2 linked regions of the Streptosporangium sp. NBC_01755 genome follow. The protein of the gene in region 1 interacts with the protein of each later gene in a pairwise test. Links are inferred from orthologs where the notes say so. Each region holds a gene or a part of one and is shown on either strand. Other genes may lie near its edges.

What was found.
Region 2: the proteins of rpe (region 1) and eno interact in binary tests that used the Escherichia coli proteins (3 or more experiments, as listed by UniProt). The link is inferred for Streptosporangium sp. NBC_01755 from one-to-one orthologs.

Annotation. Positions count from the first base shown.
Region 1 is NZ_CP109131.1:6,220,245-6,234,522, forward strand. Bases 3,256-5,990 are described here. They hold rpe (ribulose-phosphate 3-epimerase), read left to right. Parts: upstream 3,256-4,162; coding sequence 4,163-4,819; downstream 4,820-5,990. Other genes in these bases: OG884_RS29585 (outer membrane protein assembly factor BamB family protein), read right to left, coding at 3,256-3,813; OG884_RS29595 (ABC transporter ATP-binding protein), read right to left, coding at 4,988-5,990. Outside these bases: OG884_RS29580 (outer membrane protein assembly factor BamB family protein), read right to left, coding at 1-2,206; more of OG884_RS29585, read right to left, coding at 2,203-3,255; more of OG884_RS29595, read right to left, coding at 5,991-6,034; OG884_RS29600 (ABC transporter ATP-binding protein), read right to left, coding at 6,031-7,032; OG884_RS29605 (ABC transporter permease), read right to left, coding at 7,047-8,027; OG884_RS29610 (ABC transporter substrate-binding protein), read right to left, coding at 8,154-9,938; OG884_RS29615 (ABC transporter permease), read right to left, coding at 9,955-10,980; OG884_RS29620 (riboflavin synthase), read left to right, coding at 11,939-12,556; OG884_RS29625 (bifunctional 3,4-dihydroxy-2-butanone-4-phosphate synthase/GTP cyclohydrolase II), read left to right, coding at 12,663-13,877; ribH (6,7-dimethyl-8-ribityllumazine synthase), read left to right, coding at 13,951-14,278. UniProt on the Escherichia coli protein: Catalyzes the reversible epimerization of D-ribulose 5-phosphate to D-xylulose 5-phosphate.
Region 2 is NZ_CP109131.1:2,498,617-2,512,996, reverse strand. What follows is about bases 6,498-9,334. They hold eno (phosphopyruvate hydratase), read left to right. Parts: upstream 6,498-7,195; coding sequence 7,196-8,473; downstream 8,474-9,334. Other genes in these bases: OG884_RS11425 (DUF501 domain-containing protein), read left to right, coding at 9,088-9,334; OG884_RS11430 (FtsB family cell division protein), read left to right, coding at 8,638-9,048; OG884_RS11440 (MazG family protein), read left to right, coding at 6,498-6,858. Outside these bases: cysC (adenylyl-sulfate kinase), read right to left, coding at 1-674; OG884_RS11455 (class I SAM-dependent methyltransferase), read right to left, coding at 776-1,504; mfd (transcription-repair coupling factor), read left to right, coding at 1,658-5,215; OG884_RS11445 (SurA N-terminal domain-containing protein), read left to right, coding at 5,242-5,889; more of OG884_RS11440, read left to right, coding at 5,899-6,497; more of OG884_RS11425, read left to right, coding at 9,335-9,606; OG884_RS11420 (Ppx/GppA phosphatase family protein), read left to right, coding at 9,603-10,562; OG884_RS11415 (hypothetical protein), read left to right, coding at 10,794-11,846; OG884_RS11410 (uracil-DNA glycosylase), read left to right, coding at 12,151-12,951; OG884_RS11405 (NAD(P)/FAD-dependent oxidoreductase), read left to right, coding at 13,123-14,380. UniProt on the Escherichia coli protein: Catalyzes the reversible conversion of 2-phosphoglycerate (2-PG) into phosphoenolpyruvate (PEP). It is essential for the degradation of carbohydrates via glycolysis.

The sequences.
Region 1 (14,278 bases):
CGTAGCGGCGCCAGACCAGCAGGTGGTCCTCGTCGTACCACCGGATCGGATACCGCAGGTCCGCCTCGATCCGGGCGAGCAGCGTTCCGGTGGTGGCGTCGCGCACGCAGAGGTCCTCGGGGCGGTCCGGGCACCATCCCACCAGCCGTCGCCTGCTGGGGGAGTACGGGTCGAGGATCTCGTCGTCCGGCTTGCCCTGTCCTGACAGGGTGGACAGGACGGTGCCGCCGGTGCCGTACGTGCGCAGCGCGAAGGAGGCGTAGATCCTCTCGCCGTCCGGCAGGGAGTCGAAATCGCCGATGCCGAAGTGGCTGCTCGCCCCTGACTCGTCGGCGCTCCACCGGTACGGGTACTCGTAGGTGTCCTCGTCCTTCTCGGTGGAGGTGATCTCGAACGTTCCCCGTGCCGGGTCCACGACGACGAACCCGATCGAGACGCTGTAGTCCTCATGGTTGCGCCACAGGGTCAGCAGCAGGCGTCCGCCCGAGGACCATACGGGGGTGTTGTTCACCAGTGGGGCCTTCACCGTGGTGATACGCCGGATCCTCCCGCTGTGCCGGTCAAGGAGGACGACGCCGTCATGGCCGTCGACGTAGTCCTTGAAATCAGCCGCCGCCCACCGGCCGTCCGGGGAGACCGCCTTCATGCGCTCGCGTCCCGGGGTGAACCCTTCGCCGTCCCTGAGATAGGTCGGGCCCCGCTCGTCGACGTTGTAGGCGGAGAGCGTGACCGGGGCTTCGGGGTCGTCGTGGATCTGGAACCGTGTTCCCGGCAGCCGGCTTGTCCGGCCTGACGGCGGCTCGCCGTCCGCCGCCACGGGGGACCAACTGGCCGGCACCGCCCATCTCAGTGAGCCAAGCCGTTCGGCCACGGCGCGGGCGACGGGGACCAGCCTGTCGCGCACGGTGAGGTAGGGCGATCGGATCCGGGCCAGGTCACGGCCGGCGCGCACGATGACCGCCCGCCCTCCGTGCACGCCCACCACCCGAGCCTCGTCACCCACCCCGAAGACGGGCTCGCCCTCGTCGGCCGCGCCGAGGCCGGCCAGTACGCGGGCCGCCCCGGCCTCGGTGGGCAGGCGCCAGAACTCGGCGGTCATCGGCTCTCCGCCCGCTTCGCGGAACTCGCACGTGGTGAACGAGGGGACCGCTCGCCTCCGGTGCCGTGCCTCGCCGAGCACGGTGAACCCGGCGGTGCGGAGCAGGTCGCACAGCTCGGCTCCGGGCACCGCGACCGGCTCGGCCGCCGGAGCGGCGCCGGTGAGCCGGTCGGGGACGCGCAGCGCGGTGATCCGCAGGCGCGAAGGGCGGGCGGCCGATCGCACCGTCTGGAGGACGTAGAGCCGGTCGCCGTCGGCGTCGAACGGTTGGCCCGCCGTCGGGACCGGCATCCGCCGCAGGTCTCCCGTCGAGGGCTGGATCACGTCCAGGATCCGGCCCAGGTCGTCGCCGGACGGCGTGGCGTAGACCGTTGCGCCGACTCCGGCGAGCCAGTCGTAGCGCGGACCGTTCCGCTGGACCCTTGTCCACTCGGCCGAGCCGTCGGCGGGGTCGATCCCCTCGACGGTCGAGGCGCCGTCCTGGTCGCGGGTCACCACGATCCGTCCGCCGATGTGCACGGCCGCGCATCCGTCCCAGCATCCCACGCGCTCGGCGATCACCTGCCCCGTCACGGCGTCGTGGATCAGCAGGTTCTCAGGGCGGGAGACGACCACGACTCCGCCCCGGACGTACAGCTTGAAGAAGCTGGTGAGTCCTGTGCTCCACCGCTCGGTGCCGTCGTCCGGGTCAAGGGCGATGACCCGGATGCTCTTCTCACAGAGGGCGACGATCGCCGTGGTCCGCGCGCCCGAGCTCGCCGTGTGGATCCGGCCGCAGGACGGGGGGAGCCGGAAGGCCCAACGGGTCCGCCCGGTCTCGGGAGCCAGCCCGAGCAGGGTCCGCGCGGCCGCGTCCCAGGCGAGCCCGACGGGCGGGGTCTCCTCCGCCTCGGTCCAGGTGGACAACGGGCTGCCGAGGTCGAGCCGTTCCCTGCTCCAGAGTGGCGTGCCGGTGGCGCGGGAGAGCCCGGTCAGGGCGACGACGTCTCCGGACGGCGACGGGCGGAGGGTCTTGACGATCAGCGTGGCTCCCGCCGACGCCCACCCCTGTACGGATGCTCCGGCCGGGGCGTACCGCCACCGCTCGGGGGGCGTCTGCGCTGTCATGGGCTCCCTTTCCGGGACGGGTACAGCTCACGCAGCTGCTCGCCGGTGATCCGGCCGGCCTGCCGGAGCAGGGTGCGGTCGCCGAAGGCCTCCACCGTGACGATGACGCGGCCATGCCTGATGGTGACCGCGTCCCGCTCGTCGTCGAAGTAGGAGGCGTGCTCCGCCACGTCCGGGGCGGCTTTCTCGCCCGAGAGGGTCTCCATGGCCTCGGTGGCCTCCTTGACCGACGTGTACACCCGGACGACGGAGACGGTGACGAGCGTTCCCTTCCGTTCGGGAGTCAGTTCGCAGGCCAGTGGGGTGGTCAGGCCCAGCTCGGGGGGCGCGGCGATCGGGGTGGTCACGTACCCGCCGGTGCCGGGACGCGAGGTGAGTTCGGCGGGAGGGAGCAGCGCGCAGGCGTCGGGCCAGTCGGCCGCGGGCACCCCTCCACGGACGCCCCAGCCGGGTGGGGCGGCGAGGGCGGCCTCGATGTCCTTCTCGGTCAGCGGTGCCGAGAGTGTGACGAGCGTGTGCCCGTCGGCCGGGTCGAGGACGATCAGTGCGTTCTCGGACTCCACGTGGATCTTTCCCGCGGCGGTGCCGACCTCCCCCAACAGGTCGGGGCGGGACCACGTGATCTGTCCCGACGACCGGCTGATCGATCTGACTCCCGATCCATTGCCACTCCAGTCCCCATCCGAGATGATCACTGCTCCGGCAGCGATCACCCAGGAGGGAGAGCGGTAGACGAGATCGTCGGCGAGGATAAGACCGCCCTTGTCGATGATCGTGACGGAATTGGGGTGGCTCAGGATGGAGACCCCCTCCTCCAGGCTCAGCTCGGGGAGGCCGGACGGTGGGAACCGCCTTTCCCAGCGGACGCGCCCCGTGGCGGGATCGATGCCGATGAGTGAGGTGCGGTGATCCTCGCAGCGAGTCATGGCGACCGCCAGGTTCCTGTCCGCCAGCGAGTACACCTGGATGGGATCGTCCTCATCGGCCTGTGGATCGGCGGATGGCAGGGCGGCGCTCACGCAGTCGCCGGGCAGGTCCGTCTCCCACAGGATCGTTCCGTCCAGCGGGTCCAGCGCGCGAATCGTGCGGAGCGCGGGAACATCGATGATGATCTTTCCTGGCGCCGCGCCCATGAGATAGAAGAACGGCCGTGCCCGGCCGCCGCCGGGGTAGCCGGACAGGATGCTCCAGGTCGGCAGGCCGGTCAGGGCGTCGATCACGGTGATGCGCCGCTGGGTGTCAGGGTGGTTCGGGTTGCCCGACTCGATCTCGGTTTCGGCTGCGACGTAGCGGCCGGTGGAGACGGCGGCCTTTCGCTCCTCGTCTTCAAGATCCTCTGGTAACTCCGCCCTGCTCTCGGATTCGGTCGTCAACAGGTTGGTTTGATCCAGCAACCCGCTGGTCTGGGTGCTCTTCCAGAGCGTCCGATCGCTGCTGGAAATCTTTGCGGTGACGGTCCCGTCCTTCCCGGAAATATGGATCCCCGTGATCGGAGCAGGTGTGGCGAGGGAGGAACGGAGCACCGGGGTTGCGGCGGGTACGACGAGGAGGGCGACGGCGGCGATCGCCGGGGAGAGAACCGAGTGCAGAGGGCGGCGAAAGGACATCGCTATCCGATTTCAAGGAAGGTGGAAGGTCGGTTTGGAGCGTAGGTCCCCGGCCCTCGCGCACCGTCTCACTCAATAACTCTGATGATTCCGGAAGGAAATTACTCCGGCAATCCCCTGTTCGCTAGAAAAGTTATGAATTCGCGTCCTCTGATATTCCTGGCCGCATGCGAGTTCGGTGCGGGAGGCGCGGTGATGCGAGTGGCGAAAAGGGATAGCGGACAGCCATATATCCGATATTTCGTGCGTCATGCGGCGCGCATCGAGCCGTGGATGACACGGGGCGCGGGCCGCCCGGTGGACGGCGGGTGGCAGGGGGCAGGGCGCCGCCTCGTAGAATCGGCCAATTATGGCCGTACAGATCTCGCCCAGCATCCTGTCCGCTGACTTCGCCCGCCTCGCCGAGGCGGCCGAGGCGGTCCCCAACGCCGACTGGCTGCACGTGGATGTCATGGACAACCACTTCGTCCCCAACCTGACCCTAGGGCTGCCGGTCGTCGAGTCCCTGCTCAAGGTGACCTCGACGCCGATCGACTGCCACCTCATGATCGAGGACCCGGACCGCTGGGCCCCGTCCTACGCCGAGGCCGGTGCCGGGAGCGTGACCATCCACGTGGAGGCGGCCGCCGCTCCGGTGCGCACGCTGCGCCAGATCCGCGCGGCCGGTGCCCGCGCCGGCCTGGCGCTCAACCCGGCCACCCCCGTCGAGCCGTACGAGGACCTGCTCGGCGAGCTCGACATGCTGCTGCTGATGACCGTCGACCCCGGCTTCGGCGGGCAGAAGTTCCTCGACATGGTGCTGCCCAAGATCCGCCGGGCCCGCGGTCTGGTCGACCGCCACGGCGGGCAGGTCTGGCTGCAGGTGGACGGAGGCGTCTCCGACACGACGATCGAGCGCTGCGCCGAGGCGGGCGCCGACGTCTTCGTGGCGGGCAGCGCCGTCTACGGCGCCGAGGACCCGGCCCGCGCGGTCGACGGCCTGCGCGCCCTGGCCGCCGGCCGCTGAGCCGCGCTTCTCGCCGGCCGTCCTCGGTCACAGGTCCCCGCCGGGGGCGTGTCACGTGGGCCGGGTCCGTTCAACGGCGGAGGGCGGACCTCGTTACGAGGTCCGCCCTCCGCCGTTCGTCACCTGGAGCCGGGGATCACCGGTCGGGAGAACCGGAGACGGCCGGTGTCAGCTCTGCAGCGCCGGATCCAGCACCACGTCCTGGCCGTGTACGGTCGGTTCCTCGGGGAAGTGGCAGGCGGTCAGGTGACCTTCCCTGTTGCCCTCCAGCCTGACCAGCGGAGGCTCCTCGGTCGCGCACCTGTCCTGGGCCTTCCAGCAGCGGGTGCGGAAGCGGCAGCCGGACGGCGGGTTGATGGGGGAGGGCACGTCCCCAGCCAGGCGGATGCGCTCGCGCGGCTCGTCGTCCTCCAGCACCTCGGGCACCGCCGACAGCAGCGCGTGGGTGTAGGGATGGCGAGGACGCTCGTACAGGGAGGCGCGGTCGGCGACCTCGACGATCTTGCCGAGGTACATCACCGCGACCCGCTGGGAGAAGTGCCGCACGATCGCCAGGTCGTGCGCGATGAACAGGAACGCGATCCCCATGTCCCGCTGGAGCTGCTGGAGCAGGTTGACCACCTGCGCCTGGATGGAGACGTCGAGGGCCGAGACCGGCTCGTCCGCGATGATCAGCTTGGGGTTGAGGGAGAGCGCGCGGGCCACCCCGATACGCTGCCGCTGGCCACCGGAGAACTCGTGCGGGAAGCGGTTGTAGTGCTCGGGGTTGAGCCCGACGATCTCCAGGAGCTCCTGGACCCGCTTGGTCCTGCCGCCCGGCGGATCGATGCCGTTGATCTCCATCGGGCCGCCGATGATGGTGCCCACGGTGTGCCGGGGGTTGAGCGACGAGTACGGGTCCTGGAAGATCATTTGGATCTCGGCCCGGATCGGCTTCAGCTCCCTGCGACCGGCGCGGCCGATCTCACGGCCGGCGTAGCGGATGCCGCCCTCGGTGGGTTCGAGCAGCCGGGCCGCCAGCCGTCCGGCGGTGGACTTGCCGCAGCCGGACTCGCCGACCAGGCCGAGCGTCTCGCCGGCGTGCACGGTCAGGTCGATGCCGTCCACCGCGTGGACCCGGCCCACCTGCCGTTTGACGACGAGCCCGCCCATCACCGGGAAGTGCTTCTTCAGGCCGGACAGCTCCAGCAGCGGCTCGTGGGGTGTCTCGCTCACTTGTGGATCTCCCGCTTCTGGGCGAGGGTCAGGTAGCACGCGTCGCCGTGGCCGCGGTGCGGGGACAGTTCCGGCCGTTCCGAGCGACACAGCTCAGGGCCTGCCACCTCCATGAAGTCGCACCGCGGGTGGAAGGGGCAGCCGGGCGGGACGTTGATCAGGCTCGGCGGGGTGCCGCGGACCGGCCGGAGCCGCACGTCCACCGGTGCGCTCAGCCGGGGCATGGAGGCCAGCAGGCCCCAGGTGTAGGGGTGGCGGGGTTCGCGGAGGACCTCTTTGACGGTCCCGCGCTCCACCGCGCGCCCGGCGTACATCACCAGCACCTCGTGCGCGGTGTTGGCGACCACGCCGAGATCGTGGGTGATCAGGATGATCGAGGTGCCCATCTGGTCCTGGAGGTCCTTGAGCAGGTCCAGGATCTGGGCCTGCACCGTCACGTCCAGCGCGGTGGTGGGCTCGTCGGCGATCAGCAGGTCGGGGTCGCAGACCAGCGCCATCGCGATCATCGCGCGCTGCCGCATGCCGCCGGAGAACTGGTGGGGGTAGTCGTCCACCCTGGTCTTCGGCTGCGGGATGCCGACCCGGGTCAGCATCTCGATCGCGCGGGCCCTGGCCTCGGCGCGGCTCGCGCCGGTGTGCTTGCGGTAGACCTCGGAGATCTGCTTGCCGATGGTGTGGTACGGCGAGAGCGAGGTCAGCGGGTCCTGAAAGATCATCGCGACCTTGTTGCCGCGCAGCCGCTCCATGGTGGACCGGGAGGCGCCGATCAGCTCCTCGTCGTCCAGCCGGATCTCCCCGCTGATCGTGGTGGTCTCCGGGTTGTGCAGGCCGAGCACGGTCAGGTTGGTCACCGACTTGCCCGACCCGGACTCGCCGACGATGCCCAGCGTGGTGCCCTTCTCCACGTCGAAGGAGAGCCCGTCCACCGCGTGGACGACGCCGTCCTCGGTGTGGAAGTCGACGGTCAGGTCACGGACCGAGAGGAAGGGAGTTGCCACTTTCTTCAGAACTCCTAGCTCAGCCGGACACGAGGGTCGATGAAGGCGTACAGGATGTCGACGACGATGTTGAAGAAGACGATCGCCCCGGCCGCCACGAGCACCGTGCCCATCAGCAGGGGTAGGTCGGAGTCCCAGACGGCCTTGATGGAGAGCCGTCCGAGTCCCTGCAGCCCGAAGGTGGTCTCGGTGATGATCGCGCCGCCGATCAGCGTGCCGAGGTCCACGCCGAAGATCGTGATGATGGGCGTCAGGGTGCCGCGCAGGGCGAATCTCAGCACGACGGTCCGTCCGGACATGCCCTTGGCCCGCGCGGTGCGGACGTAGTCCTCACTGAGCTGTTCCACCATCGTCGAGCGCGTCATACGGGTGTAGTTGGCGGTGAAGATGATCGCCAGCACCACCCAGGGCAGCGCCAGCCCGCTCGCCCAGGCGATGGGATTCTCGGTGAACGGCAGGTACTGGGGCCGTTGGAGGATCTGGTTCTTGTAGACGAAGAAGTAGAGCGCGAGCGTGCCGATGAAGTAGATCTGCACGGAGGCGCCGATGAGGGACGACACGCTGGCGATCTTGTCCAGCGGCTTGCCCTGGCGCAGGGCCGCGATGATGCCGGTCGCCATGCCGAAGAGCAGGAAGACGACCGCCGCGCCGATGGTGAGGGAGACGGTGACCGGCAGCCGGTCCAGGATCGTCTCGAACACCGGCTCGCGGTTGACGAACGAGTAGCCGAGGCAGGGAGCCGGGCAGTGGCCCAGGTTCTCATAGTCGCGGCCGACGAAGATGCCGGCCAGCCAGGCCACGAACTGGGCGAACAGGGGCTGGTCCAGTCCCAGGTTGTGCCGCGCCTGCTCCAGGAGATCGGGCGGGCAGACCTTGCCGCAGGCTAGCCTCGCCGGGTCGGCGGGCACGGCGAAGAAGAGGAAGAACGTGACCGCGGCGATGATCAGAAGCGTGACCGCGGCGCCGAGCGTGCGGCGAGTGATGAATGGAAGCATTGCCTGTTTCCCGAGGTGGCTGGGACCGCTGCCGGGGCCTGACGGCCCCTTGGCCGTGGCCTCGCGGGGGAGGTGTCTCCTCCCGCGAGGCCACGGCCGCCGGTGTCTCCTAAGGCTTCGTGGGCGTTACGGCTTCACGAAGATCCTGTTCGGCTGGACGACCCACGACTGCGGGTCGATCTCCGCGCCGCCGATCTTGGAGCCGTGCAGGGTGTTGGCGATCCGGTTCTCGGCGACGACCAGCGGGGTGATCGTCTCCTGGATCTTCTTGTCCAGCGCCATCCACGCGGCGTTCTGCGCGTCGATGTCGGTCATGGCGGTGATCTCGTCCATCTCCTTGGTGATGGCCTCGTCCTTCAGGTGCGAGTAGTTCGGCGCACCGTCGGCGATCGGGCCGAAGATGACGGGCATGACCGTCGAGCCGGACGGCCAGTCGGCGCCCCAGCCGCCCCAGTACAGGTCGAACTCGTTCTTCACCAGGCCGATGGAGTCGTAGTAGGTCTTGCGGTCCAGCGGCTTGGCGACGACCTTGATGCCGGCCTTCTCCAGGGCGCTCTTGATCACGACGGTGACCTGCTCCTGGACCGGCGTCTGGTTGTAGGCGTAGACGATGGTCGGCGTCGGGTTGCTCGACTCGGCCAGCAGTTGCTTGGCCTTCTCGATGTCGCCCTCGGGCTTGGTCGTCTTGCCGAACAGGTCGTAGGGCTGGTAGCCGACCGTGGTGTTCTCGTTGAGGATCGTGGTCGGCAGCGCGGCCGCCTGCGGGCCGCCCATGGTCTGCTGGATCTGCTTGGAGGGCCACGCGTGGTTGATGGCCTGGCGGATCTTGGGGTCCTTCATCCGGTCAAGGTTGAAGTAGTAGTAGTTCCCGTACGGCGAGGGGCTCTTCATCAGGCGGGGCGCCAGCGCGGGGTCGCCGAGCACCTGCTGCAGCCGCTCCGGGGGAACGGTCGCGTAGAAGGTGAAGGCGGTCTGGTCCGGACCCGCGTCCGCGATCAGGCGGTCGGTGATCTGCAGGTTCTCCTGGCCGAACTCCAGCCGCCACTTGTCCGGGTAGGCGCCGCGGATCGGGTCGGTGGCCGGGTCCCAGTTCGGGTTGCGCTCAAGGTCGATGGACTTGTCGACCACGTGGTTCTTGATGATGTACGGGCCGCTGGAGACGGGGGCCTTGTCGTACTTCTCCTTGGTGTCCTTGGCCTTGGGCACGATGCCGTAGCCGCCCATGGCGAAGGCGTAGTTGGCGTCGGCGTGCGGCGTCTTGAACTTGTAGACGATCGTCTTGTCGTCCGGCGTCTCGATGCTGTCCAGGCGCTTGCCGTCGTAGGGGCCCTGGTAGGCCTTCTTGTGGTCGACCTCGGTCAGCCACTGCTGGATGTAGGTCGGGCCCTGGGTGACGAAGGAGGCGAACGTCCGCTCCATGCTCCACTTCACGTCCTCGGACGTGATGGGCGTGCCGTCCTCCCACTTCACGCCGTCCTTGAGGGTGAAGGTCCAGGTCTTGCCGCCGTCGGAGGGGGTGCCCGTGTCGGTGGCCAGGTCGCCGACCAGCTTGTACTCGCTCTTGGCGGTGCGCTTGTAGCCGGTGAGGGTACGCGCGATCAGGAGGGAGAAGTTCGTCTCGGTGTTGACGTAGAGCTGGGCGGGGTCGAGGTGGGAGAAGTCGTCTCGGTCGATCATCGTGACGGTGCCGCCCTTGACGACGCCCTCCGGCTCGATGGCGGGCCCCTTGGAGTCCTCCGCGGTGCCGACCGTGATGGTCGGCGCCTTGAAGGGCTCCACTGCGGGGGCGGACGCACCGGCGGAGCCGCTGGGGGCGGCAGGGGCGCCCTGGTTGCCCTCGGCGCACGCGCTGGTGAGTGCGAGCGCGCCTATGGCGAGTACGGCCATCGCTGACCGCGTACGGACTTTCATCTCTCTCCTATCGGATCTAACGCTTGAGTTTGGGGTCGAAGGCGTCGCGGACCGAGTCACCGAGAAGGTTGAACGCGATCACGAAGAGCAGCAGAGCCGCGCCGGGGAAGATCAGGTAGGTGATGTCGTTCTGGTAGACCTGGGTGCCCCGCAGGAACATCCGGCCCCAGTCGGGGATGGGCTCGATCATGCCGACGCCCAGGAAGGACAGGGCCGCCTCGGCGGTCACCATCGCGGGCAGCAGCAGTGTCGACTGGATCAGGATCGGCGTCCACAGGTTGGGCAGCAGCTCCTTGAAGATGATCCGGGAGGGTGAGGCTCCGGTCACCTTGGCGGCCTCGACGAACTCCCGCTCGCGCATGGAGAGCACCTGGCCGCGCAGCAGCCGGGCGATGCCGGCCCAGCCGAAGGCCGTCAGCAGGGTGATGAGCGTCACCGCCCGCAGCCAGACCGGGGTCTCCTCGGAGGGGTCGACGAAGAGGTTCTCCACCACCGGCATGAACGCGATGATGAACAGGGTCGAGGGGAACGACAGGACGATGTCGATCAGGCGGCCGATGAAGTAGTCGGTTCTGCCCCCGGCGTACCCGGCGACGATGCCCATGACGATGCCGATCGCCGAGATGAGGACCGTCGCGACCATCGCGATCAGCAGCGAGGTCCTGATCCCGTAGACGAGCTGCATGAACACGTCCCGGCCCAGGCCAGGCTCGATGCCGAACCAGAAGTCCGAGCTGATCCCGCCGTTGGGCAGCACCGGGTAGCCGAAGTCGTTCAGCAGTCCCGGGGTGTCCTGGCCGTAGAGGGTGTAGGGGTCCTTCCCGTAGAGCCAGGAGATGACCGGCGCGAGGATCGCGACGAGGAAGAAGAAGATCACCACGCCGGCCGAGGCGATGCCGGTGGGGTCGCGGCGGAAGCGCAGCCACATCAACTGGCCGGGGGAGCGGCCCACCGTCTCCGGTGTCTTCACCGCGGGGGGTTCCCCGGCGGTGGTCGCTGCTGGTGCAGGGATGGTCATCGTGCGGGCGCTCCCAACGAGCATGGCTGAGCCTGATCCTTGGAACCATCGCAAAACAGTCAAGGTCAAATCAATGGCCTGGTCCTTACTCATTTTATTGTTGTGTAATTTCCACCGGTTTGTAGCTTCAATTCCGTTGACGCGGCGGGGGGGTGGAGTGAAAGAATCGGGGCACTTAAAAGCCGCTTTTCACGGATCTGTGACACTTTGATGACCTGGTCGTGACACCCCGGTCTGGATCCTGTTCCGCTTGTGTCACAGACTCGGGACATGCGCGTCCGGACCCCCTCTCGTAGCGTAATTAACCATTTACCGGGGAGGCGGCGTATGGATCACGGGTTGTTCGGACCGGATTCGGTGACTCGGCGACCTGGAAGGTGATCGCCGGGCGCGCCGCGTGGCTGGACCAAGTGCTCGCTCGGTCCATATGCTGGAGTGGTGTGTGGTGCGGTTTGCCGGACATGGCACACTGGTGTACGGGAAGCGGGCCGCCTGTGGCGCGCCTCCCGAAGCAAGACAGAGCAGCGTGCTCCGGGGTCGGTGAAATTCCGAGCCGGCGGTTACAGTCCGCGACCCGGTCGAAGCCATCGACCGGTTGACCTGGTGAAACTCCAGGACCGACGGTTAGAGTCCGGATGGGAGGAAGCGCGCGAGCGGAGAGTGCCCTCTGGCACCCTCCGCTGATCGGGTGTACGCACCCATCGAATTCCCCGGGGCCCGCCGTGGCAGACAGCTACTGGCGAGTAGGAGACCTCGGGTGACTGATCGGACGCGGACGCGCCCAGTGGCCGGGTGCGCCCCCCATGGGCACGGCACCGCCGGCCCCCACCATTCCCTGACCGGGCACGTCGGCTTATCCCGCTCTCCGAGCGCATGCCCCGTCAGCCCTCGCGCGGCTTTCCGCCCGCCGGCGACGTTCCGCCTCCGGTCCCGCGACACCTCGGCCGCCCGCCTTCGCGCGGTCCCCTGCAAGGAGCTGTGAATGTTCACCGGAATCGTCGAAGAACTGGGAGAGATCGCCGGGATCGAGCAGCTGAGGGACGCGGCCCGGCTGTCGATCCGCGGCAGGACGGTCACCTCGGACGCCGGGCACGGCGACTCGATCGCCGTCAACGGCGTCTGCCTGACCGTGGTGGACGTGGACGGTGAGGTGTTCACCGCCGACGTGATGAAGGAGACCCTCGACCGCAGCTCCCTCGGCACGCTGAGGCCCGGCTCCCCGGTCAACCTGGAGCGCGCGGTCCGCGCCGACCAGCGACTGGGCGGCCACATCGTGCAGGGTCACGTGGACGGGACGGGCGTCCTGCTGTCGCGGGAGCCCGGCGAGCACTGGGAGGTCGTCCGGATCTCCCTCCCGCCCGACCTCGACCGCTACGTGGTCGAGAAGGGGTCGATCACGGTCGACGGCATCAGCCTGACCGTCGTGAGCGTCGGCTCCGGCGGCTTCACCGTCAGCCTCATCCCCACCACCCTGAGCCTGACCACCCTCGGCGCCAAGCAACCTGGAGACCCGGTGAACCTGGAGGTCGACGTGATCGCCAAGCACGTCGAGAAGCTCGTCGGCGCGTACGCCCCGGCAGATCGGGAGGAGCGGCGGTGAACCTGGCGAAAGCGGGATTCGAGGCCCTCGTGCCCGTCCCGGTCGGATTCGTCAACTGGCTCAAGGAGCACAGGCCGCAGGCCGTGCTCGTCCCCGAGGAGGCCGTGTGATCAAGCTGGACCCGATCGAACGCGCGATCGCCGACACCCGCGAGGGCAAGGCGGTCGTGGTCGTCGACGACGAGAACCGCGAGAACGAGGGTGACATCATCTTCGCCGCGTCCAAGGCCACGCCGGAACTGCTGGCCTTCACCATCCGGCACAGCAGCGGCGTGGTCTGCGTGCCGATGCGCGGTGAGGACCTCGACCGGCTCGGCCTGCCGCTGATGGTGCACGACAACAGGGAGCGCCTGCGCACCGCGTACACGATCAGCGTGGACGCCAGGGACGGGGTGAGCACCGGAATCTCCGCCGCCGACCGGGCCCGCACGATCCGCCTCCTGGCCGACTCCGCGACCGACCCGTCCGAGCTGGTACGGCCCGGTCACGTCTTCCCGCTCCGCTACCGGGAGGGCGGTGTCCTGGTCAGGCGCGGCCACACCGAGGCTGCCGTGGACCTGGCCAGGCTCGCCGGGCTGAGCGAGTCGGGGGTGCTCGCCGAGGTCGTCAACGACGACGGGACCATGATGCGCCTGCCCGAGCTGCGCGTCTTCTGTGACGAGCACGACCTGGCGCTCGTCTCGATCGAGCAGCTGGTGGAGTTCCGGCGCAGGACCGAGCGGATGGTGACCAGGGTCGCCGAGACGCGGCTGCCGAACAGGTTCGGCGTGTGGCGCGCCTACGGCTTCGCGAGCTCGGTGGACGGCGGCGAGCACCTGGCCCTGGTCTTCGGTGACATCGAGGACGGCGAGAACGTCATGGTCCGGGCGCATTCCGAGTGCCTGACCGGTGACGTGCTCGGGTCGCTGCGGTGCGACTGCGGGGTGCAGTTGGAACACGCGATGTCCCGGATCGCCGCCGAGGGCCGAGGCGTGATCGTCTACCTGCGCGGGCACGAGGGGCGTGGCATCGGGCTGCTGGCCAAGCTGCGGGCGTACAGCCTCCAGGACGCCGGTAGTGACACGGTCGACGCCAATCTGGAGCTCGGGCTGCCGGTGGACGCGCGGGAGTTCTCCAACGCCGGGCAGATCCTCGCGGACCTGGGGGTGAAGTCGATCCGGCTGCTGACCAACAACCCGGCCAAGCTGCGCGGCATGGACGGCTACGGCATCAAGGTGATCGGCCGCGAGCCCATGCCCGTGGTGATGAACCCGTACAACGAGAAGTACCTGTCGGCCAAGCGCGACCGCCTTGGTCACGACATTCCGCAGGAGAGCGAATGAGTGAGCGTGGCGAGAGAGCCGGTGGATACGGGGTGTTCGCGAATGCGAACCGCGAGCGGAGCGAGCTGATCAGATGAGCGGCATGGGACGACCGGTGGCGTCGGCAGTGGACGCGCGAGGGCTGACCGTCGGCATCGTGGCCGCCAGGTGGCATGAGAAGATCACCGATCAGCTCGTGGCGCGAGCCGTGCGGGCAGGCGAGGACAGCGGCGCGGCGGTGACCGTGGTCCGGGTGGCGGGATCGCTGGAGATCCCGGTCGTGGTGCAGGCCCTGGCCGGGCGCTGTGACGCGGTCGTCGCCCTCGGAGCCGTGATCCGCGGTGAGACCGCCCACTTCGACTACGTCTGCGACTCCGTCACCTCGGGCCTGACCCGGATCTCCCTCGACGAGCGGGTCCCGA
Region 2 (14,380 bases), 3.7 Mb from region 1 along the record:
AGCGTCACGGGGTTCGGGCCGGCCAGGTGCTCGGTCGCGCCATAGGCCTCGGCCACCCGCTCGCGCAGCTCCAGGTCGATGGCGGGCTCCCTGGGCGCCAGCGGCACCACCGCCACGAGCGTGCCCTCGGGCAGTCCGTCACGGGCCCTGAGCGCGGCGCGGACCACCGCGGGCCCACCCTCGCCGTACGCCAGCGGGAGAAGCAGGATCGACGCCTTCAGCTCCTGCGCGGTCGCCACGATCTCGCCGAGGTCGCCCAGCGGCCCGCGCATGGTGACGGCCAGAACCGCCTCCCGCTCGCCCACCTCCTCGCGGACCCGCGCCGGGGGGCGGCGGAGCCGGGCGAACGGCCCGTGCTCGGGGGAGTCCAGGGCCTCGACTCCTCCGGCGGTGAAGCCGTCCTCGCGCCCGGTGACGGTCAGCACGGCCAGTGCCGCACCCTCGGGGTCGCGCAGGGTGATCCGGTCGCCGGGGGCGGCGGGGTGGTCGCCGGGCAGCGTGAGGGTGACCGGCGCGGGCCATGGCGTGCCGTCGACGAGCGTGCCGGACTCGTCCACGGAGTGCGCGTCAGCCGAGCTCATGAAGCCCGTCAGCGGGCTGAAGGCGCCGGAGAGCAGCAGTTCGAGGTCGGCCAGCTCACGGGCGTCGGGGGTCCACTCGAAAGGCGCCGTCATCTGCTCCCGCTCCACAATCCCGATCGTCGGACTTTCCGGTCCCGGCTGCTCAGGATGGGCGCTCCGGCCGGTGAACCCCGACCCCACCGCCCCGGCGAATCTCAGATCAGCCGGGCGAAATGGCTCTGGGGCTTGCGGATCACCATGGTTATCTCGTCGTGAGACGCGGGCCGGCGTCCTCTGGAGAGGACCTCCACCACCGAGCAGGCGGCGCGGGCAAGCTTACCGAGAGGTCCGTTGAGCGCGGGCCCGCTGTTGGCGGAGATGTCCTCCGTCACCATCAGCCCGCGCACCAGGCAGAAGGAGTGCATCCCCTCGCGCGAGGCGATCTGCTCGTAGACGGCGGGCAGCGGGCCCACCGTCCCCGAGGGGGCGAACCTGCGCCACAGCATCCGCCGCAGTCTCGACGGCGCCAGCCGGTCGCAGGCCCCGTACGCCGAGGCTCGGTCACGCATCCTGACCAGCAGCAGCCCGCCGGGGCGCAGACCGGTGAGCAGCCGGTCGAGCACCAGTTCCGAGTGCTCGATCCGCTCAAGCAGGAACGGCACGTAGACGACGTCGAACGCCCGCGGCGGCACCGGTACGGAGCGCAGGTCGCCCAGCGCCCACGAGTCCAGATCCTTGCGGGCGGACGTGCTCTTGCGCAACGCGGGCAGGTCCTCGTCGATCCCGATGACCCTGGCCTCCGTCTGCGCCAGATCGAGCGGCTCCGGCCATCCGCACCCGGCGATCAGGACATCGAGCCGCCGACCGAGCTGGCTGGTCCACTGCTCCCTGACCCGCTGACTCAACAGGTCGTCTCGATCGACGACCGACCTCACCTCTGACATATAACCGAGAGTAGTCAACCCAGCACGATTCATCGCGCATTTACCACTCCTTGCGAGGTCGTGCGCCAGGGCAAGTAGCCTTGACCTGGTACCCCCCGTGTCTGCACGGCTCGGGGCTGTCGTGTTGCCGTCGTGGGGCTGTGGGCGAATCTGATGAGTCTTTCCGGACTTCTGGACCTTGTCGCCGGGGAGCCTGAGCTGGCTTCCCTTCTTCGGGATGTGCGCGAGGGCGACTCGTCCGACGTGTCGCTGGTCGCGCCGCCGGCGCTCCGTCCCTTCGCGGTGGCCGCGCTGGCCAGGGAGGGGGCCAAGGGGGCGGCCAGGACCGTCCTCGCGGTGACCGCGACCGGTCGCGAGGCCGAGGATCTCGCCTCGGCCCTCACCAGCCTCCTGAACGAGAGCACCGTCGCGGTCTTCCCCGCGTGGGAGACGCTTCCGCACGAGCGCCTGTCGCCGCGCAGCGACACCGTGGGCCAGCGCCTGGCGGTGCTGCGCAGGCTGGCCCACCCGGTCGAGGGCGATCTCTCGGCCGGCCCGCTGCACGTGGTCGTCGCGCCGATCAGGGCGCTGCTCCAGCCGATCGTGCGCGGCCTGGGCGACCTGCAACCGGTGCGGCTGCGCGCCGGGGACGACGCCGACCTCGACAGCGTCGTGCACAGCCTGGTGGAGAACGGCTACCACCGGGTCGACATGGTGGAGAAGCGCGGGGAGGTCGCGGTCAGGGGCGGGCTGCTCGACGTCTTCCCGCCGACCCAGGAGCACCCGCTCCGGCTGGAGTTCTGGGGCGACACCGTCGAGGAGATCCGCTGGTTCAAGGTCGCCGACCAGCGCTCGCTGGAGGTGGCCGAGGACGGGCTGTTCGCCGCCCCCTGCCGGGAGCTGCTGCTGACCGCCGAGGTCAGGGAGAGGGCGAGGCGGCTGGCCGAGGCGCACCCCTCGCTGGCCGAGGTCCTGGCGCAGCTGGCCGAGGGCGTGCCGATGGAGGGCATGGAGGCGTTCGCGCCGGTGCTCGCCGGAGAGATGGACCTGCTCGTCGACCACCTGGGGGAACAGGCGGCGATCTTCGTGTGCGACCCGGAGCGCATCCGCGGGCGCGCGGACGAGCTGGTGCGGACCAGTCAGGAGTTCCTGGAGGCGTCCTGGATCAACGCGGCGTCAGGCGGCGAGGCGCCGATCGACCTGGGCGAGGCGGCGTTCCGCACCCTGGAGGAGATCCGCGACCACGCGCGGCAGCTCGGCCAGCCATGGTGGTCGCTCGCGCCGTTCGGCGTGGAGAGCGAGACCGGCGGCGCTCGGGGCGGGGGGCCGGACGGCGGGCTGGTGCTCGGGGCGCGCGAGGCCGAGGCATACCGGGGCGACACCCAGCGGGCGCTGTCGGACATCAAGGGCTGGCTCGACTCCGAGCGGGTGGTCGTCCTGCTGAGCGAGGGCCACGGCCCCGCCGAGCGCATGGTCGAGCTGCTCAAGGGCGTCGACCTGCCCGCGCGCCTGGAGCCGGACCTTGAGCGGATCCCCGACCCCAAGGTCGTCCACGTCACCACCGGCCTGGTCGAGCACGGGTTCGTCACCCCGTCGCTGGCCGTGCTGACCCACCTCGACCTGGTCGGCCAGAAGGCGTCGACCAAGGACATGCGGCGGTTGCCGTCCCGGCGCCGCAACATGGTCGACCCGCTCCAGCTCAAGGTCGGCGACAACGTCGTGCACGAGCAGCACGGCGTGGGCCGCTACGTCGAGATGGTGCAGCGCACCGTGCAGGGCGCCACCCGCGAATACCTGGTGATCGAGTACGCCAGGGGCGACCGGCTCTACGTGCCGACCGACCAGCTCGACGAGGTCACCCGCTACGTCGGGGGCGAGTCGCCCACGCTCAACCGGATGGGCGGCGCAGACTGGGCCAAGGCCAAGACCAAGGCCAAGAAGGCGGTCAAGGAGATCGCCGGAGAGCTGATCCGCCTGTACTCCGCCCGGATGGCCTCACCGGGACACGCGTTCGCGCCCGACAGCCCGTGGCAGCGCGAGATGGAGGACGCCTTCCCCTACGCCGAGACCGGCGACCAGCTTGAGGCCATCGACGAGGTCAAGCGCGACATGGAGCGCCCGATCCCGATGGACCGGCTGATCTGCGGCGACGTGGGCTACGGCAAGACCGAGATCGCGGTGCGGGCGGCGTTCAAGGCGGTGCAGGACGGCAAGCAGGTGGCCGTCCTGGTGCCGACCACGCTGCTGGTGCAGCAGCACATGTCGACCTTCGCCGAGCGGTTCTCCGGATTCCCGCTCAATGTCAGGCCGATGTCGCGGTTCCAGAGCGACGGCGAGGTCAGCGCCACCTTGGAGGGGCTGCGCGAGGGATCGGTCGACGTGGTGATCGGCACGCACCGGCTGTTCTCGTCCGAGGTCGGGTTCAAGCAGCTCGGCCTGATCATCATCGACGAGGAGCAGCGGTTCGGTGTCGAGCACAAGGAGGCCATGAAGCACATGCGCACCCAGGTCGACGTGCTGGCCATGTCCGCGACCCCGATCCCCCGCACGCTGGAGATGGGACTCACCGGCATCAGGGAGATGTCCACGATCCTCACCCCGCCCGAGGAGCGGCACCCGATCCTCACCTTCGTCGGCCCGTACGACGAGAAGCAGATCGGTGCCGCGGTCCGGCGCGAGCTGATGCGTGACGGCCAGATCTTCTTCGTCCACAACCGGGTGGCCAGCATCAACAAGGTCGCGGCCATGCTGCGCGAGCTCGTGCCCGAGGCCAGGGTCGCCGTCGCGCACGGCCAGATGCAGGAGCACCAGCTGGAGAAGATCATGGTGGGCTTCTGGGAGCGCGACTTCGACGTGCTGGTCTGCACCACGATCGTCGAGTCGGGCCTGGACGTGCCCAACGCCAACACCCTGATCGTCGACCGGGCCGACAACTACGGCCTCTCCCAGCTCCACCAGTTGCGCGGCCGGGTCGGCCGGGGCCGCGAGCGCGGCTACGCCTACTTCCTGTACCCGCCGGAGAAGCCGCTCACCGAGACCGCCCACGAGCGTCTGGCCACCATCTCCCAGCACACGGAGATGGGCGCGGGCATGTACGTGGCGATGAAGGACCTGGAGATCCGCGGCGCGGGCAACATCCTGGGGGCGGAGCAGTCGGGCTTCATCGCGGGTGTCGGCTTCGACCTGTACGTGCGGATGATGGCCGAGGCGGTGCAGGAGCAGAAGGCCAAGCTGGCCGGCACCTACCAGGAGGACGAGCGGCCCGACGTCAAGGTCGAGTTGCCGATCAACGCCCACATCCCGCATGACTACGTCACCTCCGAGCGACTGCGCCTGGAGGCGTACAGGCGGATCGCCGCGATCGGTTCCGACTCCGACATCGGCGCGGTGCGCGACGAGCTCGTCGACCGGTACGGACGACCGCCCCAGCAGGTGGAGAATCTACTGGAGGTCGCCCGCTTCCGGATCCGAGCTCGCCGTGCCGGGCTCACCGACGTCACCCTGCAGGGCCAGAACATCAAGTTCGCGCCGGTGGAGCTGAAGGACTCCCAGCAGGTCAGGCTCCAGAGGCTGTACCCGAAGGCGCTGCTGAAGCAGGCGGCGGGTACGTTGCTGGTGCCCGTGCCCAAGACCAGGCCCCTCGGCGGTCAGCCGTTGCGCGATCTGGATCTGCTCAAGTGGTGCGGCGATCTCGTCGAGGCGATGTTCCTCGAAACCGCGCGGGTAGAGTAAGCACGTTTGTCGTGAAGGGAACGCATGTGAAGTCGACCCGAGTGCGCGTCATCCTGGCGGTCGCCGCCGCCGGTGTCGCGCTGACCGCCTGCTCTCCGAACCAGGTCGGCGCCGCCGCCGTCGTGGGTGGGGAGCGCATCAGCTCCAGCGAGCTGGACAGGAATGTCCGTGAGTACGAGGCGGCGCTGTCCAAGGCGGGTGTCTCCGCCTCGGAGCTGCAGTTCCAGGACAGCGTCCCGCAGCTCGTGCTCTTCCAGCTGGCCAATGCCAAGCAGTACGCGAAGGTCGCCGAGAGCAAGGGCATCACGGCCACCGCCGGCGAGATCGACCAGGTGATCGCGGGTCAGGGTGGTCAGGAGAAGTTCGAGCAGCAGATGCTCCAGCAGGCGGTGGCCCCCTCGCACGCACGCGAGTTCATCAGGTCGCAGGTGCTGATCAGCAAGCTCGTCGCCAAGTACGGCGGCGGCACGGACGAGGCGGCCATCCAGCGCGGCCAGCAGCAGGCGGTCAAGGACCTGCAGGCCATGCCGATCACCTGGAACCCGCGCTACGGCCAGCTCAACCAGCAGCGGAGCCAGGAGCAGCCGAGCGTCTTCGTCGACGCCGGTCGCTTCGGTGCCCCGGCGGCACCCGCCGCCCCTGCCGCCGAGCAGCCCGAGACCCCGCAGCAGTAGCCTCCGGGCATGTCGCTGATCATTGTCACCACCTCGCCCCGGGTCGCCCCGGGGCTGCTCGGCCATCGCGCCTGGCAGGTTCTCGCGGAGGGTCCGGTCCGCACCGGGGCCGCGGACCATCCGCACCTGCCCTACCTGGCGGAGGCCGGGATCGACGTCGAGGTGGTCGCCTGCGACCCGGCCGCGCTGGTCCGCGAGGCGGTGGCGGCGACGGTCGTGTGGCTGGAGGCCGACGAGGCGCTGATGCGCTCCATCGGCCACGCCGCCGTGGCGCTCGAGGACCCGCCGGTGATCGAGGTCTTGCCGGGCTCGTACGACCTGCCGGGCGCGCGGCTGCTCGACCTGGTCTCGGTGATGGACCGGCTACGGGTCGAATGCCCGTGGGACGCCCGGCAGACCCACGAGTCCCTGGCCCCGTACCTCATCGAGGAGGCCTACGAGGTGCTGGAGACCATCGAGGAGGGCGACCACGCGGCGCTGCGCGAGGAGTTGGGCGACCTGCTCCTCCAGGTGGCCTTCCACGCGCGGGTCGCCCGGGAGCGGCCGGACGGGTTCGACGTCGACGACGTGGCCGACGGGATCGTCGCCAAGCTCGTCCGCCGTCACCCGCACGTCTTCGCCGACACCCGGGTGGAGGGTGCGGGCGAGGTCAGCGCCAACTGGGAGACCATCAAGGCGGCCGAGCGCGCGGCCAAGAGCGGCGGTGATCCCGGCTCGGTGGTCGACGGCGTTCCGATGGGCCAGCCCGCGCTCTCCCTCGTCGCGCAGCTCCTGCGCCGCGCCGAGCGCGCCGGAGCTTCCGCGGACCTTCCCGAGGGGGTGCCCGCCGACGGCCTGGGAGCGAAGCTCTTCGAGCTCGTACGGCAGGGGCAGGCGGCCGGTCTCGACCCCGAGGCCGAGTTGCGCGCCGTCGCCCGCGCCTACCGCGACCAGGTGCGTGCCAATGGCGACGCTAACGCGTCGCGGTGAGGCCGCTCTTATCCGGCTCCTTCCCTTGTCGAGGGAGGCCGCTCTTATCCGGCTCCTTCCCTCTCCTCAGTCCAGTCGCCGGCGCGGCCTCACGGGTAGTCCCCCTAAGGGAGAAGCGCGGGGCGCGTCCTCAGGGGGCTCCTTGGGATGGTCTTCTCAGTCCAGTCTCCGGTGGGAGCTGAGCGCCGGGCGGGTCCTGATGTCGGCGGCGGAGCGCCTTCGGGTCCTCATATGGAAATTGCGCGAACATTGTTCGGCGGTATCCCGGTCACCGTACCTGCACATAGATCTCGATAGGCTTCCGAGGCAAACTGTCCTGCGACTTTAGGAGCGCTTCGTGGCTTCCATCGAGGGCGTTACCGCCCGAGAGATCCTTGACTCCCGGGGTAACCCGACGGTCGAGGTCGACATCCTCCTGGACGACGGCAGCCAGGGGCGCGCCGCGGTTCCCAGCGGCGCGTCCACCGGCCAGTTCGAGGCTGTCGAGCTCCGTGACGGCGATGAGCGCTACGGCGGCAAGGGCGTGGAGAAGGCGGTTCTCGGTGTGACCGACGAGATCGCCGACGAGATCCTCGGGTTCGACGCCGCCGAGCAGCGCAGCATCGACCAGGTCATGATCGACCTGGACGCCACGCCCAACAAGGCACGCCTGGGCGCCAACGCGATCCTGGGCGTCTCGCTCGCCGTGGCCAAGGCGGCCGCGGACAGCGCCGAGCTGCCGCTCTTCCGTTACCTGGGCGGGCCGAACGCGCACGTGCTGCCGGTGCCGATGATGAACATCCTGAACGGCGGCGCGCACGCCGACACCAACGTCGACATCCAGGAATTCATGATCGCCCCGATCGGGGCGGAGACGTTCCGGGAGGCCGTGCGGATGGGCACCGAGGTCTACCACGCCCTCAAGGCGGTGCTGAAGGAGAAGGGCTACGCCACCGGTCTCGGCGACGAGGGCGGCTTCGCCCCGAACCTGCCCTCCAACCGCGACGCGCTCGACCTGATCCTGGTCGCCATCGAGAGGGCCGGGTACGTGCCCGGCGAGGACATCGGTCTGGCCCTCGACGTGGCCGCCTCCGAGTTCCACTCGGACGGCGTCTACACCATCGACGGCAAGGGCCTGTCCGCCACCGAGCTGATCGCCTTCTACGAGGACCTGGTCGCGAACTACCCGCTGGTCTCCATCGAGGACCCGCTGGACGAGAGCGACTGGGAGGGCTGGAACGCCATCACCCGCGCCCTCGGCGACAAGGTCCAGCTGGTCGGTGACGACCTGTTCGTGACCAACCCCGAGCGCCTGGCCCGCGGCATCGCCGAGGGAACCGCCAACGCGCTGCTGGTCAAGGTCAACCAGATCGGCACCCTGACCGAGACCCTCGACGCGGTGGACCTGGCCCACCGAAGCGGTTACCGCTGCATGATGAGCCACCGCTCCGGCGAGACCGAGGACACCACGATCGCCGACCTCGCCGTGGCCACCAACTGCGGCCAGATCAAGACCGGCGCCCCGGCCCGCTCCGACCGGGTGGCCAAGTACAACCAGTTGCTCCGCATCGAGGAGCTTCTGGACGACGCGGCCCGTTACGCGGGTCGGGCGGCCTTCCCCCGCTTCCAGCGGTAGTTTCTTCTGGCGGCTCGTACCCGTGCCGAGCGCGGGCGCACATCGGGAACGCCGGCTGCGGTCCGGCGTTCCCGATGTGCGGAGATCGGCATCCGCCGGTGTCGGAGCCGCCGTACGGGGCACGGTGGACGGCGCCGCGAGAACGTGTGGACGAGGAGGGGCGCATGGCGACACGGCCGCAGTTGACGGGACGGGCCGCGGTCCTCGCGATCGTGGTGTGCGCGATCGCCATGAGCCTCGCCTACCCCATCAGGGAGTACGTCGCCCAGCGCCGCCAGATCGCCCAGCTGGAGCAGGAGAAGGCCAGGGAGATCGCCGCGATCAAAGCCCTGGACGACCGCCACAAGCAGCTCCTGGACCCCGGTTTCATCAAGCGGCAGGGCAGGGAGCGGCTTTTCTACTGCGACCCCGGGCAGAAGTGCTACGTCGTCATGGGCGAGCAGCCCTCGCCGGGTAGGGGCACGACCGGTGGGCGGAAGGCCGTCGCCAGGCCGCCGTGGTACGAGACGCTGTGGGACTCGGTCAAGGTCGCCGACAGCGGTGGGGGACAGAAGGCGGCCAGGGCCGCCGGGTGACGCGGATACCCTGGTTGTCATCTTTTGGGGGTGTCACGAATGGTTGATGACCGCGACGTGGCGGCGGTGGAGCGACAGCTCGGCCGGGCGCCGCGAGGACTGCGGGGGGTGGCGCACCGCTGCCCGTGCGGGCTGCCCGATGTCGTCGAGACCGCCCCGAGACTGCCGGACGGATCGCCCTTCCCGACCCTGTTCTACCTCACGTGTCCCAGGGCCGCCTCGGCCATCGGCACGCTGGAGACCTCGGGGATGATGCGGGAGATGCAGGCCAGACTCACCGATGATCCGGAGCTGGCCGAGGCGTACCGGGCCGCTCACGAGGACTACGTGGCGCGCCGTGACAAGGCGGCCGCCGCGGGCGGCCTGGAACCGTTGCCCCGCGACATGCAGAGCACCGGGGGCATGCCCACCCGGGTCAAATGCCTGCACGCCCTGGTCGGGCACGAGCTCGCGGTGCCGGGGAGCAATCCCTTCGGCCGTGAGGCCCTCGACGCGCTCGGCGAGTGGTGGGCCGCCGGGCCATGTGTGGAAGTCGAAGACATAGAGGAGAGCAAGTGATCCGCGTCGCCGCGATCGACTGCGGTACCAACTCCGTCCGCCTGCTCATCGCCGAGGTCGGCAGGGACAGGCTGATCGACGTCGAGCGCCGAATGGAGATCGTCCGGCTGGGGCAGGGGGTCGACGAGACCGGCAGGCTGGCGACGGACGCCCTGGAGCGCACGTTCACCGCCATGCGCGGCTATGCCGAGCTCATCGATCGGCACGCGGCCACCTCGGTCCGCGTGGTCGCCACCAGCGCGACGAGGGACGCCGCCAACCGGCAGGACTTCGTGGACGGTGTACGCGAGATCTTCGGCGTCGAGCCGGAGGTGATCACGGGCGTCGAGGAGGCGGAGCTGTCGTTCGTCGGGGCCACCCGCGAGCTGGTGCGGTTCTCGCCCGAGACGGGACTGCCCGCGCCCGACGGCACCCGCCCCCCGTACCTCGTGGTCGACATCGGTGGCGGCTCGACCGAGTTCGTGCTCGGTTCGACGCATGTGGAGGCCGCGTTCTCCGTCGACATCGGGTGTGTCCGGTTGACCGAGCGTCACCTGCGCGGCGCGGGTGACCCGCCGTCGGCGAAGGCGATCGAGGCGGTGACCGCCGACATCGACGACGCGCTCGACCGGGTCGCGGCCGAGGTGCCGGTGGAACGGGCACTGACGCTGGTCGGGCTCGCCGGCTCCGTTACCACGGTCGCCGGAATAGCCCTTGGGCTGCCTGAATATGATTCGCAGAAAATTCACCACTCGCGAATTTCGGCAGGTCAGGTGCATGACATCGCCGACAGCCTGCTTGGAATGACAGTCGGGCGACGGGCGGCGATTCCGGTCATGCACCCCGGCAGGGTCGACGTGATCGGGGCGGGCGCGCTCATCCTCGACCGGATAGTGACCCGGTTCGGTTTTGGCGAGGTGGTCGCCAGCGAGCGCGACATCCTCGACGGCATCGCGTGGTCTGCTGCCAAATCATAACAAGACCTAGACAATTCACCCGTTTAGGGAGTATTGAGAAAAGCTTCCCGTTTATGGTTAGGTAAAGAAGCTTTAGTGAGACTTTGCCGTGGGCCCGGCACAGCTGTTGCCGGGACGGCAACCGTCTCCGGAGCGAATCTTGCTTCCCAACGAACGGAGCATCCCCTCATGAAGTCCGGACTAGCAAGGAAGCTAGCCGCAGCAGGAGCCGGCGCGGCCATGCTGGCAACCATGGCAGTAGGCATGCTGGCCACGCCCGCAGCGGCGGCCAGTGGGTCGGGCCAGGCGGTCTCGGCCGCCGCCAAGCCGAAGCCCGCGGTGTGGGCGGGCACTCCCAAGGCGTCTCCCTCGAAGTACGAGGGTGAGTGCCCGGTCAAGGTGACCTTCTCCTCGAAGATCAAGGTGAAGGCCGTCAAGGCCAAGACCACCGTCGCCTACCGGTGGTTGCGCGGAGACGGATCCAAGGGCAAGGTCAAGACCTTCACCTTCCGCGGCAAGGGCGTCAAGAGCTTCACCGTCAAGGAGAAGGCGACCTTCAAGGGCGACGTCAAGGGCTGGCAGGCCATCCAGCTCCTGGCTCCGCGTGCCGCCACCTCCGCGAAGGGCTACTTCTCGGTCTCCTGTGGCGCGGGCGAGGATGACCACGAGGTCGTCAGGCCCGGCGTCGGTGCGCAGGTGTGGGTCGACGAGGGCAACTGCAAGGCTGCCCTGATCGGCCGGATCACCACCTCCGACAGCCGCTGGGTGCGTTACCAGTGGGTCGTCAACGGCCGCGTCGTCGACCGTGACGCCGTTCGCGTCGACGGCTCGCGCAAGGTCTACCACGTGATCAGGCCCCGTGACGACTTCAGGGGCTGGGCCTCGCTGGAGATCCTCAGCCCGGTCGAGACCTCGTCCAACCGCGCCTACTTCAAGATCTGGTGCAAGGACACGTCGCCGAAGATCTCGACCTACGTCAGCGCCCCGACCGACTACGTCGGCACCTGCCCGGTGACCCGTACGTTCACCGGCACGATCAGCGCTTCGCACGTCCGTGGCTCTGTGAAGTACCGCTGGATCCGCGACGGTGTCGCGGGCGACTGGCAGAGCGTCTACTTCAGCGGTCACGGCCCGCAGAGCCAGAGTGTGACCGACACCTGGACCGCCTCGACGTCCGGCTACGCCAAGCGTGCGATCGAGATCTACGACGGCCCGACGAGTGGCATCGCGGTGGGCAAGGTCTCCTGCACGCCCGCCCCGACTCCTACTCCCACCCCCACCTCCACCTCCACTCCCAGCGCCTGATGACCTGACAGGTCGCGACAGCGCGCCCGGCGGCTGCCGCCGGGCGCGTCCGGAGTGAGACAGGCGGCGCCCGCATCCAGCGGGCGCCGCCTGTCGCTTTCCCGCCCTGCTCCGCCGCCCCGCCCCGCCCTTTTCCCGCTCCCCGCCCCACTCCGCCGCCCTGTCCTGTCCTGCCCCGCCCCACTCCGCCGCCCTGCCCTGCACCGCCGCCCTGTATCGCCCCGCCCGCCCGGGACAGGGCGGGCGGGAGGCGGGCCGCACGGTGTGGGCACCGCGGCTCCCGGTGTCGGGCACCATCGAACGCATGACCTATGTTCCTCCTGGATCCGGCTGGCCCGATGATCCCGCCCGACCCGACACCCCCGTCGCCCACGACCCCGCCGAGGTGCGCAGGCTCGCGGAGGGGAGCGGCACCCTCGCGGAGCTCACGGCCGCGGAGTCGGTCTGCAGGGCCTGCCCGCGCCTGGTGGAGTGGCGCGAGGAGGTGGCGAGGGTCAAGAGGCGGGCATTCGCCGAGGAGACCTACTGGGGCCGGCCCATCGCCGGATGGGGCGACGAGCGGCCCGAGGTCCTCATTGTCGGGCTGGCCCCGGCGGCGCACGGCGGCAACAGGACCGGGAGGATCTTCACCGGCGACCGCAGTGGTGACTGGCTGTTCGCCTCGCTGTACCGGACTGGTCTGGCCGTACAGGAGACCAGCCTCCACGCGGGCGACGGGCAGAGGCTCGTCGGCACGCGAATGGTGGCGGCGGTCCGGTGCGCTCCGCCCGCGAACAGGCCCACGCCCGCCGAGCGGGCCGCCTGTTTCCCCTGGCTGGCCCGGGAGGTCGCCCTGCTCTCGGCGGACGTACGGGTGGTCGTCGCGCTGGGAGGATTCGCCTGGCAGGCGATCTGGCCCGCGCTGAAGGACGCCGGATACGCCTTGCCCCGGCCGAGGCCGTCCTTCGGGCACGGCGCCGAAGTGGAGATCACCTCCCCCGGGGGAAGGCCCGCACGTCTTCTCGGTTGCTACCACCCCAGCCAGCAGAACACCTTCACCGGCCGCGTGACCGCGCCGATGCTCGACGAGCTCTTCGCCAGGGTGAACGCGCTCCGCAACTTGTGAACTCAATCACAAACAGAAGATCAATGAAAATTTTCGCGAGAAGGGGGCAGGTTTCTAGTCGTTATCGGAAATTCCGTATAGATTGCCGGGATCGCGGCTGGCGCGACCGGGAGTACGCACGTATTCTTGTGAAAGGTTTCACAAGCCTCGAAACTTAAGGATGGCGTCGAAGTGGACCGCAACTCCAAGCACATCGTGGTCGTCGGTGGAGGCTATGTCGGCCTTTATACCGTGCTGCGCCTGCAGCACACGCTCCGTAAGGAACTGCGCGACGGAAGCGTGCGAATCACTGTCCTCACCCCCGAGTCCCACATGACCTACCAGCCCTTCCTGCCCGAGGCGGCCGCGGGAAACCTCTCGCCCCGGCACGTGGTCGTCCCGCTCAGGCGTGTGCTCTCGAAGGCGATGATCCTCAACGGCAAGGTGACCAAGGTCAACCACGCTGCCAAGAGCGTCACCTTCGCGCCCAACGTCGGCACGTCGCACGAGATCGGCTACGACATCGTGGTCATGGCCGCCGGCTCGGTCTCCCGTACGCTCCCCATTCCCGGCCTGGCCGACGCCGCGATCGGTTTCAAGACCGTCGGTGAGGCGATCGCGCTGCGCAACCGGGTGCTTGAGCTCCTCGACCGGGCCGAGAGCGACGACGACGAGGCCCTGCGCAGGCGGGCCCTGACGTTCGTCGTGGTCGGCGGTGGCTTCGCGGGTGTCGAGGCGCTCGCCGAGCTGGAGGACATGGCGGTCGACGCCACCCGCTACTACCGCACCATCTCCCGCGAGGACATGCGCTGGGTCCTCGTGGAGGCCACCGACCGCATCCTCCCCGAGGTCGGCCCCGAGATGGGCAGGTGGACCGCCGAGCAGTTGCGTGAGCGCGGCATCGAGGTCAAGATGAACACCCGCCTCGACTCCTGCGAGGGCGGCCTGGTCAAGCTCTCCGACGGCGACGAGTTCGAGTCCGCCACCATCGTGTGGACCGCCGGGGTGAAGCCCAGCCCGGTCGTCAACGCCGGAGACCTGCCCCTCGACGAGCGTGGCCGGATCAAGACGAGCAGCCGGCTGACCGTGGTCGGCGTCGAGGACGCCTACTCGGCCGGAGACGTGGCGGGTGTGCCCGACGTGACCAACCCGGGCCAGTACTGCGCGCCCAACGCCCAGCACGCCGTACGGCAGGCCAAGGTCCTCGCGGACAACATCACCCGCAGGCTCCACGGGCAGGAGCAGCTCGACTACCGGCACAGGTATGTCGGCTCCGTAGCCGGGCTGGGGCTGTACAAGGGGGTGGCCAATGTCTATGGGATCAAGCTTCGCGGGTTTGCCGCATGGTTCATGCACCGTACCTACCATTTGTCGCGGGTGCCCACTTTCAATCGCAAGGTCCGCGTTACGGCCGACTGGACTCTGGCGCTCTTCTTCAAGCGTGAAACCG